DNA from 3 places in the Micromonospora sp. NPDC050397 genome. Region 3 is predicted to be linked to each of the others. Evidence: riboswitches for the same ligand, from Rfam matches in the RefSeq annotation. Region 3 holds a riboswitch; each other region holds the start of a gene.
The links. Region 3 has a riboswitch for cobalamin ahead of ACI2K4_RS29065 (prenyltransferase/squalene oxidase repeat-containing protein). Riboswitches for the same ligand answer to the same signal wherever they lie in the genome.
Positions count from the first base shown of each region.

Region 1: linked by a shared signal. The riboswitch ahead of ACI2K4_RS25925 (ABC transporter substrate-binding protein) and the one ahead of ACI2K4_RS29065 (prenyltransferase/squalene oxidase repeat-containing protein) in region 3 are both predicted to bind cobalamin.
Region 2: linked by a shared signal. The riboswitch ahead of cobN (cobaltochelatase subunit CobN) and the one ahead of ACI2K4_RS29065 (prenyltransferase/squalene oxidase repeat-containing protein) in region 3 are both predicted to bind cobalamin.

Region 1 covers NZ_JBJDPS010000009.1:182,855-186,124, reverse strand. Annotated here, with positions in the region: gene ACI2K4_RS25930 (FecCD family ABC transporter permease) at 1-426, opposite strand, end outside; gene ACI2K4_RS25925 (ABC transporter substrate-binding protein) at 519-1,478, opposite strand; cobalamin riboswitch at 1,571-1,749, opposite strand; gene ACI2K4_RS25920 (lipopolysaccharide biosynthesis protein) at 1,892-3,205, opposite strand.
Region 2 covers NZ_JBJDPS010000007.1:268,006-271,275, forward strand. Annotated here, with positions in the region: gene ACI2K4_RS24325 (precorrin-8X methylmutase) at 1-154, opposite strand, end outside; gene cobG (precorrin-3B synthase) at 151-1,419, opposite strand; cobalamin riboswitch at 1,520-1,642, shown strand; gene cobN (cobaltochelatase subunit CobN) at 1,766-3,270, shown strand, end outside.
Region 3 covers NZ_JBJDPS010000013.1:13,658-16,927, forward strand. Annotated here, with positions in the region: gene ACI2K4_RS29060 (glycine hydroxymethyltransferase) at 1-81, shown strand, start outside; gene ACI2K4_RS29065 (prenyltransferase/squalene oxidase repeat-containing protein) at 159-1,601, opposite strand; cobalamin riboswitch at 1,705-1,838, opposite strand; cobalamin riboswitch at 1,903-2,035, shown strand; gene ACI2K4_RS29070 (prenyltransferase/squalene oxidase repeat-containing protein) at 2,172-3,270, shown strand, end outside.

The sequences.
Region 1 (3,270 bases), on a different contig from region 3:
GAGGATCATCCGGGTCGGTGCGAGCCGGCCGCCCCGGCTGGTCGCGGCGGCGATGACCAGGGCGAACGCCGCGAGCGCGCCGGTGAACGCGCCGCCGGTCAGGGACCAGACCGCCGACCCGAGTCCGGTGACGGTGACGGTGACCGCACCGAGGGACGCTCCGGAGGAGACGCCGAGCAGGTACGGGTCGGCGAGCGCGTTGCGGGTCAGGGTCTGCATCACCGCCCCGACGGCGGCGAGTCCGGCGCCGACGGTGGCGGCGAGCAGCACCCGGGGTAGGCGGATCTGCCAGACGATGTGGTCCCGCAGCAGCGGCACGTCGGAACGGAACACGCCCAGGTGGTCGCCGATCACCGCCCACACGGTGCCGAGGGAGAGGTCGGCCGGTCCGACGGTGACCGCGGCGCCGATCGAGAGCCCGAGCATGCCGGTCAACGCGACGACCAGTGCGGTGCCGCCCAGGACGCGCGCCCGGCCCGGCGCCGCCGTCGGCGCCGGGCGTGGAGTGGTCGTGGTGGTCAGCGCGTCACCCGGGCCGGCAGTGCGGTGAGTCCCTGGGCCAGGTGCTCGATGCCCAGGACGTTGCGGACCCCGGCGCTGGTTTCGGAGAACGGGATGACGACGAACCGTTTGTCCTTGACGGCCGGTAGGTCCCGCAGGGCGGCGTTGCCGGCGAGGAATTCCTGTTTGGCGGTGGCCCGGTCCCACTCGGCGTCGACGAGGACGATGACGTCCGGGTTGCGTTCGACGACCTTCTCCCAGCTCGTGTCGCCCCAGCTACCGGTGAGGTCGGTGAACTTGTTGGTCACCCCGACCGCCGACATGATGAGCTGCGGTGCCCCACAGCAGGCGCCGACGCTCGGCGCGTCGGTTCCGGCGTCCCACCAGAGCACCGAGATGTCCTTCGCGTCCCGGACGCCGGAGGCGGCCGAGGTGATCCGGGACTTCTGCGCGTCGATCAGCGCGGTCGCCCGTTCCGGCACTCCGAAGATCGCCGCTACGTCGCGGATCTCGCCGAACACGTGGTCGACGGTGAGCGGGGACGGGCGGGTCTCCTTCGGGCAGCCGGCCGGCGAGAGGTACGTGCCGACGCGCAGACCGGTGTAGGTGTCCCGTTCACCGACGCCCTCGTCGCTGAACGCGCTGGCGAACGAGGCGTAGACGAAGTCCGGGGCGGCCTCGATCAGCTTTTCCTTCGACGGGTACTCCTTGGCCAGCACCGGGATCTTCTGGTACGCGTCGGCGTACTCCGGCAGGATGGTGTCGTCGAGGTACGCGGTGCCGATCATCCGGTCCTGTAGACCCAGTGCCAGCATGATCTCCGTCGCGGCCTGGTTCAGCGTGACCACCCGCGACGGTGGCTGGGTGACCTGCACGGGCAGGCCGCAGTTGGTGAGCGTGACCGGTGCGGCCGACGCCGCCCCGGACGGGGTGTCCCCGGTTCCGGCGCAGCCGGCGACCAGCAATGTGAAGATCATCACGGCGGACAGTGGCGTGACAGCACGCCAGGACATACGGGGCCGCATCGCGCGCAGGCGCACAGGGACCACCTTCCAGCACCTCGTGGACGGGTCGGTACGTGTGCCGTGGCCGGTCTCCTGGCTGCCGGGAAACGCGTCTCCGGCCGGCCTTCCCAGGCTGGTGCCCAGTGACCTCGTACGACGAGGGCCGGAGACTTCCCGATCACAGTGGCGAGGGCCGCGCCGGTATCCCACCGGCTTCCCGAGCACCACGGCAGCGACAACATAGCGTCATCGGACAACGCGTGCCATATGACGAACACCATGTCCGTCGTCCCCGGCGCCCCGTCGCGGGCCGTACCGGAAGCGGTTGGCGACCGCCCGTGACCCGGTGGGGGCGTCCGTCTCGCGTACCGACGTCTGTTCGACCGTCACCCGTTCGGCCGGGGCCGCTGACCGTCGGCCGGCGACGTCCCGGCGAGCGGACCCGAGCCGGCCGACCGGCGCGCGAGCAGCAGGATGACCGCGAGGGCGGCCACCTCGGCCGCGGCGGTGGCGGTGGCGGCGCCGAGCGGCCCGAACCGTGGTACGCCGAACGTGACCGTGATGGTCAGGATCACCGCGAGCACGGCCATGGCCCTCGTCGCGCGGGCGAAGTCGCCGTCGCCGATCCAGTTGAACATCAGCGCCCGGCTGACCGCCAGGAACGGCAGCGCCAGCATGAACACGGCCAGCCAGGTGGCGGCCTCCCGGTGCGGCAGGGACAGCAGCGTACCGGTGAGCCAGGGCGCGAGCCCGGCGACCGCGATCGCCATCGGGACCGCGCAGACCAGTGCCATCGCCACCGAGAAGTGCGCCGGGTGCCTCGCGGATTCGAGACCCAACCGGTTGCGGGTACGCGCCACCATCGGCACCTGCAACGCCGACTGTACGACACCACCGATCGCCTGGTACGCGGTGACGAGCGCCCCGAAGCTGCCCATCACCGTGGGCGTCGCGACCAGCGACAGCACGAGGGTGGCGTACCGTGCCACGTACAGCTCGCCGAGGGCGAAGCCGAACAGGTGCCGGCTGGACCGGTATCCGGCGAAGGCGCGCCGCAGTGACAGCTCCCGGAACCGCGCGCGCCGCAGCGAACCGTCCCGACCGAGGACGAGTTCGCCGACGACGAGCTGGGCCAGCCCGGCGGTGGCGAGCGCGATCGTGAGCGGGACCCCGACCAGGACCATCACCAGCGAAGCGGCCTTGCTGCCGCACATCAGCACGGCGGTGGCCAGGAACCGCATCCGCCGGTTGAAGTCGGCGATCTGCAACTGTGCGACACCGTTGCCGAGCGCCACCACACCGGCCGCCACCAGCGCGGTGGCGCTGTATCCCCGGCCGGCGTAGAACTCGCCGATGACCAGCGCGCCGACGAGTACGGCGGGTACCACCACCAGGGCCCACTGGCTCCGTACGAGGGTGCGCTGTTCCTCGGTGCCGTTGAGGTACAGCAGGGCCGACCCGCCGCTGGCGCCGATGATGACAAACGCCAGCGCTGACGTCATCACCGTGTACGCCGCGATCTCGTCCGTCTGCCCGAACGACGCGCACAGTGCCAGGATCGCCGCGCTCAGCAGCCCGTTGGCGACAACGGCGCCGGCCGCGATCGCCGAGTTCCTGGCGAGACCACGGACTCCGGTCCCCGGGTTCGTGGGGCGGACGTCGGCGGTGTCACCGGTCGGCACGCCGGCCGTGGTTGGCACGACCCGTACTCTACGCAACGCCGGCCCCGGGGTGCGTTCGGCACGACCCGTGCGGGACGGCGGTT
Region 2 (3,270 bases), on a different contig from region 3:
TGTCGGCCGGCAGGTCGACCATGCCGCAGGCGTGGATCATGCGTACGACCACCGTGGCGACGTCGGCGGGCAGGCCCGTCAGGTCCGCCTCGGCGCGGATCGTGGCGAACGACCGGCGGTAGATCTCCGCGCCGTCGCGGACGTAGTCGATCACGTACCCCTCCGTGCCGCCGCGATCGCGGCAGCGGTCTCGTCCAGCGTCATCAACCGCGAACGCGATCGACCGTCCAGGCTGACCTGGTAACCCTCGTCGGTGGCCAGCACCTCGACATGCCGGTCCGTCGGTCGGCCGCAGCGCCGTTCGCAGCCGACCCAGTGCACCGGCAGGCCCGAGCCTTCCGGACCCGCCGCCGCGTGCACCCGACCCGCGTCGGTCCGTACGTCGGCGAGCGCCTTCGCGCACCCAGGACGGCCGGCACAGCCGGTCACCCCGACCCAGCCGGCGGTGGCCTCGGCCACCAGACCCTCGGCGGTCAGCGCGGCCAACCGGCGCCCAGCCTCTCCGGTGCCCAGATCGGGCACGACGACGGTGCGCCAAGGAGTGATGTTGATCTCGCCGGAGCCGTCGGCGGACGCGGTTTCGAGTGCGGCGACCTGTGCCCCGGTGAGTCGACCCAGCGGCACCGTCAGGACCAGCGCCACCCGCCCGTCGACCTGGGAGACCCGACCGACCGCCGGACGGGTCGGTGTGGTCGTGCTGACCGGCTCACCCGGCGGCAGGAGCGTCGCCGGGTCGAGGGCGGCTCGCAACCGTGCGGTCACCCGCCGTACGCCGTCGTCTAGTTCGGTCAGCCGCCACGCGCCGCCGCCCTGGTCGGCGTACTCGGCGAGGAAGGCGTGCGCGGCGAGCAGGGCGACCCCGGCGGCGGCGCTCGGCGGTACGCGTACCCCGGTGTCGGTGCCGGAGAGCAGCACGGCCAGCCCACCGGTCGGTACGGCGACCAGCCCCACGTCCGCGCCGAAGCCGGTCACGTCGCCCCGGCCGTCGTCGACGGTGAACAGGAACCGGCCGGGCAGGTCGGCCAGCGCCGGGTCGGCGCAGAGCCCCTCGTCCAGCTCGTCGACCAGCGGGCGGACATCGAGTCGGCCGCCGGCGGTCCGGCCGCTGAGGGTGGAGGCGATGACGTTGCGTACCCGCTCGTGGGTCTCGGAGGGGAGCAGGCCCGCCTCCCAGAGCCGGGCGGCCAACTCCCGTTCGGCACCGGGCGCCAGGCCCCGGAGCTGGACGTTGCCCCGCGAGGTCAGCTCCAGTCCGCCGTCACCCAGGTCAGCGGTGGCCGCGCCGAGCACGGCGAGCTGCCGGCGGTGCAGGCGCCCACCGGGCACCCGTACCCGGGCCAGGTTGCCGTCGGCGGCGGCATGTACGCGCAGCGCCCCCGGACAGGCGTCCGGTGCCGACCGCCCTCGTGGTGACCACACCCGGCGGATACTACGGCCCACCAGCAGCCCGGCCGGGAGCGGCTTGACGAACCGGGGTCGGACTCGTGAGAGTGGGAGCCGCTGAACGCGGCGACAGGTGGAGGAAGCCGGTGTGATCCCGGCGCGGTCCCGCCACTGTTACCGGGGAGCGGACCCCGACACGGTCACGGCCCACACGGGCGGGAAGACCGGGGCGAGCGACGATCCGGGAGCCAGGAGACTCCGGGTCACCGCGCGGCACGGTACGCCCCCGACCGGGGACGGCACCGGGCCGCAACCGACGAACCCGGGGCGCGGACCCCGAGGGAGGAACCATCATGTCTCGCCACGCCCTGTGCGGTGCCCGATGATCCTGCTCCTCTCCACCTCGGACACCGACCTGCTCAGCGCCCGGGCCAGTGGCGCCGAGTTCCGGCTGGCCAACCCGGCCCGCACCTCGGTCGAGGAGCTGCCCGCCCTGCTCGACGGCGTCGACCTGGTGCTGGTACGCATCCTCGGCGGCTACCGGGCCTGGGAGGAAGGGCTCGACGCGCTGCTGGCCGGGGCGCTGCCGGTCGTACTGCTCGGTGGTGAGCAGGCCCCCGACGCGGAGCTGATGGGCCATTCGACGGTGCCCGCCGGGGTGGCCGCCCAGGCGCACACCTACCTCGCGCACGGCGGCCCGGCGAACCTGACCGAGTTGCACCGGTTCCTCTCTGACACGGTCCTGCTCACCGGTTACGGCTTCGCGCCGCCGGTGCCGACACCCGAGTGGGGCCGGCTGGAGCGCGAGTCACGCCACACCGACGGCCCGGTGATCGCGGTGCTCTACTACCGGGCCCACCACGTGGCCGGCAACACCGCCTTCGTGGAGACGCTCTGCTCCGCGATCGAGGACGCGGGCGGTCGGCCGCTGCCGGTCTACTGCGCCTCGCTGCGCAGCCCCGCGCCCGCCCTGCTGGAGACGCTCGGCGAGGCGGACGCACTGGTCGTGACGGTGCTCGCGGCCGGTGGCACCCGCCCGGCCGAGGTCGGTGCGGGTGGCGACGACGAGGCCTGGGACGTCGGCGCGCTCGCCGCGCTGGACGTGCCGATCCTTCAGGGGCTCTGCCTGACCAGCAGCCGCGCGGTCTGGGCGGAGAACGACGACGGGCTCTCCCCGCTCGACACCGCCACCCAGGTCGCCATCCCGGAGTTCGACGGCCGGATCATCACCGTGCCGTTCTCGTTCAAGGAGATCGACGCCGACGGGCTGACCGTGTACGTCGCCGACCCGGAGCGGTCCGCCCGGGTCGCCGGTATCGCGGTCCGGCACGGTCTGCTGCGGCACACCCCGCCGGCCGAGCGCCGGATCGTGCTGATGTTGTCGGCGTACCCGACCAAGCACGCCCGGATCGGCAACGCGGTCGGCCTCGACACCCCGGCCAGCGTGGTCCGGCTGCTCACCGCCATGCGCGAGCAGGGGTACGACATCGGCCCCGCCGACGGACCGGACGCCTTCCCAGGTGTCTCGGCCGGTGACGGCGACGCCCTGGTGCACGGGCTGATCGCCGCCGGTGGCCAGGATCTCAACTGGCTCACCGAGGAACAGCTCGAGGGCAACCCGATCCGAATCCCGGCCAGCCGCTACCGGGCCTGGTACGACACCCTCCCGGCCGAGCTGCGCGAGGGAATGGAACGGCACTGGGGCCCGCCGCCGGGTGAACTCTTCGTCGACACCTCGCGCGACTCCGAGGGCGAGATCGTGCTCGCCGCGCTGCGGGCCGGCAACACCGTGGTGATGGTCCAGCCGCCACGCGGCTTCGGCGAAAACCCGGTCGCCATCTACCACGACCCCGACCTGCCGCCGAGCCACCACTACCTCGCCGCCTA
Region 3 (3,270 bases):
GTCGTGGCAGACCAGGTGAGCAAGCAGGCGGCGGATCTGTTGGCCCCGTTCCCGCTCTATCCCGGCGTCGACCTCGGCTGAGGACGACAGACCCGGGTGGCACCTCTCAGAAAGGGCTGCCACCCGGGTCGCCGTGCTGGCTACACGGTAGATGCTGTTTAGCTGCCGTATCGCAGGGAGATGGTGTCACCGAGGCTGATGGTGGCCCCCCTGGTAGCCGCAGCTGCCGCTCCCGCGTCGACGCTGAGTTTCCAGGTCGATGCGCCGCTGTTGGTGACACCGTTGATCGAGGTGACGGTTCCGGTACCGGAGGTCGGTGCCCGGCTGGTGACACAGCCGGTCGGGGTGGCCGCGGTGGTGGCGGCGTCGAGTACCGCGCCGAGGGTGGTGGTGGACCCGGTCGGGGTGACGCTGACCGAGCAGACGTTCGGGCTGCCGGTGCCGGTGTCGATGACCAGAGCCAGGGTGCTGGTCTGCCCGCTGGTGAAGGTGGTGGTGCCGACCCATTGCGGCGCTCCGGCGGTGACCGGGACCGGGGGTGTCGCGGTGAAGCCGCCGCCGGAGATGGCACGGACGGCGTCGATGGACGCGTACGGCTGTGGGGCGGTGTCGGACGGCAGGTAGCGGAACCCGCCGCCCGGGGTGAACTGCTGCGCGCGCAGGAAGTCGATGGGTGTCCTGCCGGCCGGGGTGGTGAAGTCGATGCCCTGGCTGGGGATGCCGCAGGCGTTGAGCCCGGAGACGGCCCAGCCGTTGGAGTTGGTGTTGGCCCCGAACATGGAGTTGAACGCGCCGGAGGCGTTGATCAGTTTGCTCTTGAGGAAGTTCTTGCCGGCCTGGACGGCGCTGTCGGTGTTGGCGACGCCGCTGGCGCAGAGCGCGGCCATGGTCGCCCCGGTCATGTCGATGTCACTCGGCGCGGCGAGTTGGGCCGGATTTCCGGCGGCCTGGCTGAAATTCCAGCCGCCGTCGGTGTGCTGGTTGGCGCGGACGACGGTGACCGAGGCGTTGAGCAGGCTTTGCGGCACCCGCGGCGCTCCGGCTTGGGTCTTGCCGCCGGCGAGGGCGAGCAGGGCGAAGACGGTGCCGTTGAAGTTCGCGGGTGGGCCGTAGTAACCGGGTGCGCTGGGCTGCCAGTAGGAGGCGATCTTTGCGATCAGGTTCTGACCGGACGATACTCGTGCCGGGTCGATGCCGGCGGCGTACGCGTTCAACGCTGCTCGCTCGTAGTCGGTGACGACCGGGGAGGCGCCGGGCCAGGACGGTGCGGAGAGTTGGTTGCGGTAGACCGTCCGCGCGTTCTTGGTGACGTCGTCTCCGGGGGCGATGTCGACGGCGGCCGTACCGGCGGCGGCGAAGGCGCTGAAGGCCCACTCGTTGGACAGGCCGCTGCTGGCGAAGCTTCCGTCGGCGGCCTGCAACGTCTTGAGGTAGGCGACGCCGTTGGTGCGCGAGGTGGCGATCTGTGCCGGGGTGGAGGTGGCATGGGCGGTGGTAGGGGTGATCAGGACGGCGATCGCCGCACAGGCAAGCCCGGCGGTGACGGTGCGGCGGGTTCGGATCGGCCGGGTTGCGGCTCGGTCGGGGACGGTGCGGTCCATGGGTGGGACTCCTTCGGTCGGGAACCGACGAGTCGCCCCGATCCGCGTGTCCGTTCGGCGCCGCGGGCAAGGCGGTCGCCGGCCGCTGCGCGTGGTCGGGATCCGCTGTGGTGCGTCTCCACGTAGGCATTCGGGCTTGAACCGGTTGGTACCGTTTCTTACCGTTGCGCGTCAGCCCCGGATTCGCACCGGGTTCCCCCACGTGGTGATGCGGCGACGCTAGCGCACTCGCCGGGTTGCCGTCAGTAGTGACGGTGCCCACCTGATCGGACATTCGCCCCAACGTTGACTGCGGTAACGGGGTGTGGTCAGATGACCTCGTTTCACTTGGTTCAGCAGTCAGGGGAAGCCGGTCAAAATCCGGCGCTGGCCCGCAACCGTAGGTCCACTGTCGTGGACGAGTCGGAATACCTGCGCTGAATCCGTACCAGCACAAGCGCCGTCGAGGTCCGCGGCGCGGGATCAGCGCTCCCTGGCTCGGCCAGGCGTGCTCGGCTTCCGCGTTCGGGCCACCGCCCAGGGGAGGCCGCATGAGCACCACCTGCCACCGTCCGAAGCCGAGGCCCGGTCATGCGCAGCGCTGACTACCACAGTGCCGTGGCCGCCGCCCCTTCCCGCTCTGCTCCCGGTCGGCGACGTCTCACAACCGTACTGCTCGCCGCCACCTCCGCTGTCGCGGTCGCCGGTGCGATCACCCTGATCCCGCTCGCCGTCCCGGCGGTGGCCGACCCGATCGAGGCGTGCACCGCCAGCAGCGGCGCGGTCGTCGCGGTCGACTTCGGCCACTGGGACGGACCGGTGGTGCGCGGCTGCGATGCCACCCCGACCACCGGAATGGACCTGCTCCACGAGGCCGGTTTCACCACGACCGGCACCGTCCACGACGGCCCTGGATTCATCTGCCGGATCGGTACCGCCGGATTCAACAGCGGTACCGAATACCCCACACCGGCCGACGAAGCCTGCCAACTCACCCCACTTCCCACCGCGTACTGGTCATACTGGCTCGCCCCGGCCGGACAGGACCACTGGACCTACAGCCCCCTCGGCGCGCTGAGCCAACGGCCGCAGCCGGGACAGGTCGAGGCGTGGGTGTTCGGTGGCACGGACATCGGCGGCACCACGGGGCAACCAACGTTCACTCCCGCATCGGTTCGGGCGACGAACCCCGGCCGGACCACACCCGGCACTCCGAGCGCCAGCTCGACACCGTCACCGACACCCTCCACCCCCGCAGGTGTCGCGGTGGCCCGGGGAGCCGAATACCTGGTGGAGCAGCTCGTCGACGGTAATCACATCTACAACGAGGCCTGGGGCACCATCGACTTCGCCCTCACCGCGAAGGTCGGCATCGCCCTCGCCGCTTCCGAGAGCCACGACCCCACCCTGACCGCGATCGTCGACTACCTGGCCGGCAGGGCCGCCGAGTACGCCTATCCCGGTGGGGTCGGCTCACCACCAAACTCCGGCGCTGTGGCGAACCTCGCCCTGCTCGCCGAGATCACCGGCGGTGACCCGGCCGCGTTCGGCGGTCACGACCTGCTCACCGCCCTGACCGACCACCTCTGCCCGGCACCGGGCGGCGACGGCAACTGCACCGACACCGGGGACTTCTACGGCGCCGCCTCACCCGGCGCACAGGCACTCGGCATCCTCACCCTCGCCCGCG